2 regions of the Sinobaca sp. H24 genome follow, and region 1 is predicted to be linked to the other one. Evidence: a T-box and tRNA genes for the amino acid it is inferred to sense, from the RefSeq annotation. Region 1 holds a T-box; the other holds one or more tRNA genes.
What was found. A T-box is a leader RNA that pairs with one kind of tRNA and senses whether it is charged. The one in region 1 lies ahead of ileS (isoleucine--tRNA ligase), so its partner is inferred to be a tRNA-Ile.

Region 1 (3,417 bases):
AAAAGAGCCTGTATCTATCCTTTCTACGAAGAGATAACAGAAGACTCCTTTAATCTGGCTTTGTATGAACTCTCTTATCCTGCTAAATTTGTAACGCTGCGTCATCCAGATATTCTGGGCACGCTGACAGGTCTGGGCATAAAAAGAGAAAAGTATGGAGATATTATTTCCGGGGATGGATTTTTTCATTGTATTGTCAGTGAAGAGGTTGGCATATATATGGAAATGAATCTTACGAAAGCCGGTAACTCACCGGTGCAGCTTGAAAAAAAACCGATGAAGGATGCATTGGCAGCAGAAGAAAGCTGGGAAGAAGTAAGTTCCACCATTACCTCTTTCCGGCTTGACGTTCTTATTGCAGAAATGTACGGTGTTTCCAGGAGCAAAGCCCTTCCTTATATTGAGAAAGAAAAGGTAAAAGTAAACTGGAAAACGATTACCCAGTCCGCCTATCAGGTAGCTCCCGGTGATTATATATCAGTCAGGGGAATGGGACGTCGTAAGATTTTAAGCAATGAAGGATTAACAAAAAAAGGCCGTTACCGATTACGGTACGGGAAAAAGAAAGACCAATAAACAACAGCAGAGGTGAAGCCAGTGCCTATTACTCCTTTAGATATCCATAACAAAGAATTTACCAAAGGATTTCGTGGTTACGATGAAGACGAAGTTAATGAATTTTTAGATCAGGTGATTAAAGATTTTGAAGCAGCGATCCGTGAAAAAGACGAATGGCAGACAAAAGCGAAAGACCTTGAAGAGCGGGTAGAGCATTTTTCTGCTATTGAAGATACGCTGAATAAATCGATTATGGTGTCCCAGGAAACGGCGGAGGAAGTAAGAAAGAGTTCGAATAAAGAATCCGACCTGATTATTCAGGAAGCAGAAAAAAACGCTGACCGTCTGATAAACGATGCCCTGAACCGGACGAAAAAAATGGAGCTGGAAATGCAGGAGTTAAAAAAACAGGCCAGTGTCTATCGGATGAGATTTAAAATGTTGGTTGAAGCCCAGATGAATCTCTTACATAGCGAAGAATGGGAAGACATCACGAATGAACCGCCTGCTGACGGAACAAAGTGAAATATTGACTAACCGTATTTTCTGAATTATACTTTTTACACAATATATAAAAAACGAAGACAGGGACATACTTTATCGTACGCCGTATGAACAGCGAGCTGTGACATGGTGAAAGCACAGTACAATGGCAGATAAAGACATCACCCTGTAGTTCCGATACTGAAATAAAGTAGGTACCGGCGGTTGTTTACCGTTATACAAACCCAAAGTGGCTGCATCTGCAGCTATTAGGGTGGTACCGCGAGCCTTCTCGTCCCTATCGGATCGAGAGGGCTTTTTTGTGTGCGTAGAGGACATATTGACAAATCAAAATGAAAAAAGACAGCACAACTAAACGAATGGGGGAAAATAAAATGAGTTACAAAGAAACACTGCTCATGCCGAAAACGGATTTTCCGATGCGCGGCAATCTGCCGAATCGGGAGCCGGAAAGACAAAAAGAATGGGAAAGCGAGAATATGTATCAAAAAGTACAGGAGCGAACAGCCGGCCGTCCGCTGTTTGTTCTTCATGACGGGCCTCCTTATGCCAATGGAGACATCCATATGGGACACGCCTTGAATAAAGTATTAAAAGATTTTATCGTACGCTATAAATCGATGTCCGGATTTCATGCGCCTTACGTGCCGGGCTGGGATACCCACGGTCTGCCTATTGAAACAGCTTTGACAAAAAATAAAAAAGTAAACCGGAAAAAAATGTCAGTAGCTGAATTCCGTCAGGCCTGCGAAGAATATGCCCTGAAGCAGGTGGATCGTCAGCGTGAACAGTTTAAAAGACTTGGTGTGCGCGGAGACTGGGATAACCCATATATCACGCTTACCAATGATTATGAAGCCCAGCAGATTAAAGTGTTTGGGGAAATGGCCAAGCGCGGATACATCTATAAAGGCAAAAAGCCGGTCTACTGGTCGCCTTCTTCGGAATCGGCGCTGGCAGAAGCGGAAATTGAGTATCATGATAAAAAGTCACCATCTATTTACGTAACATTTGATGTTAAAGACGGAAAAAATGTGCTGGATGGGGATGAGAAATTCCTTATCTGGACCACCACCCCATGGACAATCCCGGCTAACCTGGCCATTGCACTTCATCCAGAGCTGACTTATGTAACGGTCAAGCAGGGCGGCACAAAATATATTGTAGCAGAGGGACTGCTGGAGCACTTGAAAACGGAGCTTGAGTGGGATGAAGCGGAAACACTCCGTACCTTTAAAGGAGAAGAGCTCGAGCACGTAATGACGAGTCACCCTATTTACGGCAGGGATTCTCTCGTTATTTTAGGAGATCATGTTACCCTTGATGCTGGTACAGGCTGTGTTCATACAGCGCCCGGCCACGGGGAAGATGACTATATTGTAGGTCAGCGGTATGGGCTGGAAGTCCTCTGTCCTGTTGATGATAAGGGGTATTTCACAGAAGAGGCTCCCGGATTTGAAGGTTTGTTTTACGATGAAGCAAACAAACAGATTACCCAGAAGCTGGAGGAATTAAATGCACTGGAAAAGCTGAACTTTTTTAAGCACTCCTATCCTCATGACTGGCGTACGAAAAAACCGGTTATTTTCCGGGCTACCTCTCAGTGGTTTGCTTCGATTAAAGATTTCAGGGAACAGCTGCTCGAAGAAGTAAAAAATGTAACGTGGCTTCCGGAGTGGGGAGAAACGAGATTATTTAATATGGTTCGTGACCGCGGAGACTGGTGCATTTCCAGACAGCGGGCATGGGGCGTGCCGATTCCTGTATTCTACGGAGAAGACGGCGTGGAAATTGTAACTGATGAAACCATCTCCCATGTATCGGATTTGTTCAGAGAACACGGATCCAACATCTGGTTTGAATGGGATACAAAAGACCTTCTTCCAGAAGGCTATGCATCCGAGCAGAGCCCGAACGGGGTGTTTACTAGAGAAACAGATATTATGGATGTATGGTTTGACAGCGGATCTTCGCATCAGGCAGTGCTCGAGGAAAGAGAAGAGCTTCAGCGTCCGGCCGATGTTTATATCGAAGGCTCTGACCAGTATAGAGGCTGGTTTAACTCTTCGCTCTCTACAAGCGTTGCTGTAACCGGGAAGTCTCCGTATAAGGCAGTGATCAGCCATGGATTTGCTTTGGACGGCAAAGGCCACAAAATGAGTAAGTCCATCGGGAATACGGTTATTCCAAACGACGTAATGAAACAGCTTGGAGCAGACATTCTCCGTTTGTGGGTATCGAGCGTAGACTACCAGGCGGACGTTCGTATTTCCGACGATATTCTAAAGCAGGTAGCTGAAGTGTACCGAAAAATTAGAAATACCTTCCGCTTTATGCTCGGTAATCTAAACGACT
Region 2 (3,417 bases), on a different contig from region 1:
CTAGTTGGAGAGGTAATGGCTCCCCAAGGCGACGATACGTAGCCGACCTGAGAGGGTGATCGGCCACACTGGGACTGAGACACGGCCCAGACTCCTACGGGAGGCAGCAGTAGGGAATCATCCGCAATGGACGAAAGTCTGACGGTGCAACGCCGCGTGAGTGATGAAGGTTTTCGGATCGTAAAGCTCTGTTGTGAGGGAAGAACAAGGGCGGTTCTAACAGGGCCGCCCCCTGACGGTACCTCACCAGAAAGCCCCGGCTAACTACGTGCCAGCAGCCGCGGTAATACGTAGGGGGCAAGCGTTGTCCGGAATTATTGGGCGTAAAGCGCGCGCAGGCGGTTCTTAAGTCTGATGTGAAAGCCCACGGCTCAACCGTGGAGGGTCATTGGAAACTGGAGAACTGGAATGCAGAAGAGGAGAGTGGAATTCCACGTGTAGCGGTGAAATGCGTAGATATGTGGAGGAACACCAGTGGCGAAGGCGGCTCTCTGGTCTGTTATTGACGCTGAGGCGCGAAAGCGTGGGGAGCAAACAGGATTAGATACCCTGGTAGTCCACGCCGTAAACGATGAGTGCTAGGTGTTAGGGGTTTCGATGCCCTTAGTGCCGAAGCTAACGCATTAAGCACTCCGCCTGGGGAGTACGGCCGCAAGGCTGAAACTCAAAAGAATTGACGGGGGCCCGCACAAGCGGTGGAGCATGTGGTTTAATTCGACGCAACGCGAAGAACCTTACCAGGTCTTGACATCTTTTGCTACTTCTGGAGACAGAAGGTTCCCCTTCGGGGGACAAAATGACAGGTGGTGCATGGTTGTCGTCAGCTCGTGTCGTGAGATGTTGGGTTAAGTCCCGCAACGAGCGCAACCCTTAATCTTAGTTGCCAGCATTCAGTTGGGCACTCTAAGGTGACTGCCGGTGACAAACCGGAGGAAGGTGGGGACGACGTCAAATCATCATGCCCCTTATGACCTGGGCTACACACGTGCTACAATGGATGGTACAGAGGGATGCGAAACCGCGAGGTGGAGCCAATCTCGCAAAGCCATTCTCAGTTCGGATTGCAGGCTGCAACTCGCCTGCATGAAGCCGGAATCGCTAGTAATCGTGGATCAGCATGCCACGGTGAATACGTTCCCGGGCCTTGTACACACCGCCCGTCACACCACGAGAGTTTGCAACACCCGAAGTCGGTGAGGTAACCCTTTGGGAGCCAGCCGCCGAAGGTGGGGCAGATGATTGGGGTGAAGTCGTAACAAGGTATCCCTACCGGAAGGTGGGGATGGATCACCTCCTTTCTACGGAGCTTTGATTCGTGGATCGACCCCGGACCGCCGGTCCGGGTGCGCGCAGTTGTTTTCATTCCATTTTGAGAGGACAATTTTGTTCTGAAGTTTGTTCTAATATTAATTATAGGATGGGCCTGTAGCTCAGCTGGTTAGAGCGCACGCCTGATAAGCGTGAGGTCGGTGGTTCGAGTCCACTCAGGCCCACCATCATAAATTAATAGATATTATGGGGCCTTAGCTCAGCTGGGAGAGCGCCTGCCTTGCACGCAGGAGGTCAGCGGTTCGATCCCGCTAGGCTCCACCATAAAAAATAAGAACAAGAGCATATGGTAATACCATATTGTGCTCTCTATTGGTTCCTTGAAAACTGGATAGCGACAACGAAACAAAAAACCAAGCAAGCCCTGCATATGCAGGCGCCAGCTGTTTTTTTACGGAAAAACGGTTAAGTAAGAAAGGGCGCACGGTGGATGCCTTGGCACTAGGAGCCGATGAAGGACGCGACGAACGGCGATACGCCCCGCGGAGCTGTAAGTGAGCTGTGAGGCGGGGATGTCCGAATGGGGGAACCCACTATCGTTAATCCGATAGTATTTCTACCTGAACACATAGGGTAGATAAAGGCAGACCTGGGGAACTGAAACATCTTAGTACCCAGAGGAAGAGAAAGCAAATGCGATTTCCTGAGTAGCGGCGAGCGAAACGGAATCAGCCCAAACCAGGATGCTTGCATCCTGGGGTTGTAGGACACTCCATCGGAGTTATCAAGATCAGCGATAGGCGAAGCGGCCTGGAAAGGCCCGCAGGATACGGTAACAGCCCGGTAGCCGAAATCGCTGATCCTCCGGAGTGGATCCTGAGTACGGCGGGACACGAGAAATCCCGTCGGAATCCGGGAGGACCATCTCCCAAGGCTAAATACTCCCTAGTGACCGATAGTGAACCAGTACCGTGAGGGAAAGGTGAAAAGCACCCCGGAAGGGGAGTGAAACAGATCCTGAAACCGTGTGCCTACAAGTAGTCGAAGCCCGTTTATGGGTGACGGCGTGCCTTTTGTAGAATGAACCGGCGAGTTACGATCGTATGCCAGGTTAAGCCGAAGAGGCGGAGCCGCAGCGAAAGCGAGTCTTCAACGGCGTATTAGTATGCGGTCGTAGACCCGAAACCGGGTGATCTACCCATGTCCAGGGTGAAGGTAGGGTAACACCTACTGGAGGCCCGAACCCACGCAAGTTGAAAATTGCGGGGATGAGGTGTGGGTAGCGGTGAAATGCCAATCGAACTCGGAGATAGCTGGTTCTCCCCGAAATAGCTTTAGGGCTAGCCTCGGATAGAGTCCTGGAGGTAGAGCACTGATTGGACGAGGGGCCCTTCCGGGTTACCGAATTCAGTCAAACTCCGAATGCCAGAGACTTGTTGTCCGGGAGTCAGACTGCGAGTGCTAAGATCCGTAGTCGAGAGGGAAACAGCCCAGACCACCAGCTAAGGTCCCTAAATCCGCATTAAGTGGAAAAGGATGTGGAGTTGCTTAGACAACTAGGATGTTGGCTTAGAAGCAGCCACCATTGAAAGAGTGCGTAATAGCTCACTAGTCGAGTGACTCTGCGCCGAAAATGTACCGGGGCTAAATGCGGTACCGAAGCTGTGGAGGATCCCCCTTGGGGGATCGTGGTAGGGGAGCGTTCCAGGGGCCGTAAAGCCAGACCGTGAGGACTGGTGGAGCGCCTGGAAGTGAGAATGCCGGTATGAGTAACGAAAAGAAGGGTGAGAATCCCTTCCGTCGAAAACCCAAGGTTTCCTGAGGAAGGTTCGTCCGCTCAGGGTTAGTCGGGTCCTAAGCCGAGGCCGAAAGGCGTAGGCGATGGAAAACAGGTTTAAATTCCTGTACCACCTCCTTTCCATTTGAGCAATGGGGGGACGCAGGAAGGTAGGGCAAGCGTGCTGCTGGATATGCACGTCCAAGCCGTTAGGCCGAAGAGCAGGCAAATCCGCTCTTCATCAAGGCTGAGCGGCGATGGCGAGGGAAATTAAGTACCGAAGTTCCCGATCCTACACTGCCAAGAAAAGCCTCTAGCGAGGAAAAAGGTGCCCGTACCGCAAACCGACACAGGTGGGTGGGATGAGAATT

Region 2: it has a tRNA-Ile gene. The T-box ahead of ileS (isoleucine--tRNA ligase) is inferred to sense a tRNA for this amino acid. The anticodon was not compared.

Annotation. Positions count from the first base shown of each region.
Region 1 covers NZ_JALBWT010000013.1:140,000-143,416, reverse strand. The annotation lists gene MMY81_RS17510 (YlmH family RNA-binding protein) at 1-576, shown strand, start outside; gene MMY81_RS17505 (DivIVA domain-containing protein) at 598-1,083, shown strand; T-box leader at 1,131-1,344, shown strand; gene ileS (isoleucine--tRNA ligase) at 1,437-3,417, shown strand, end outside.
Region 2 covers NZ_JALBWT010000012.1:16,133-19,549, reverse strand. The annotation lists rRNA gene MMY81_RS16040 (16S ribosomal RNA) at 1-1,298, shown strand, start outside; tRNA gene MMY81_RS16035 (tRNA-Ile) at 1,420-1,496, shown strand; tRNA gene MMY81_RS16030 (tRNA-Ala) at 1,518-1,593, shown strand; rRNA gene MMY81_RS16025 (23S ribosomal RNA) at 1,733-3,417, shown strand, end outside.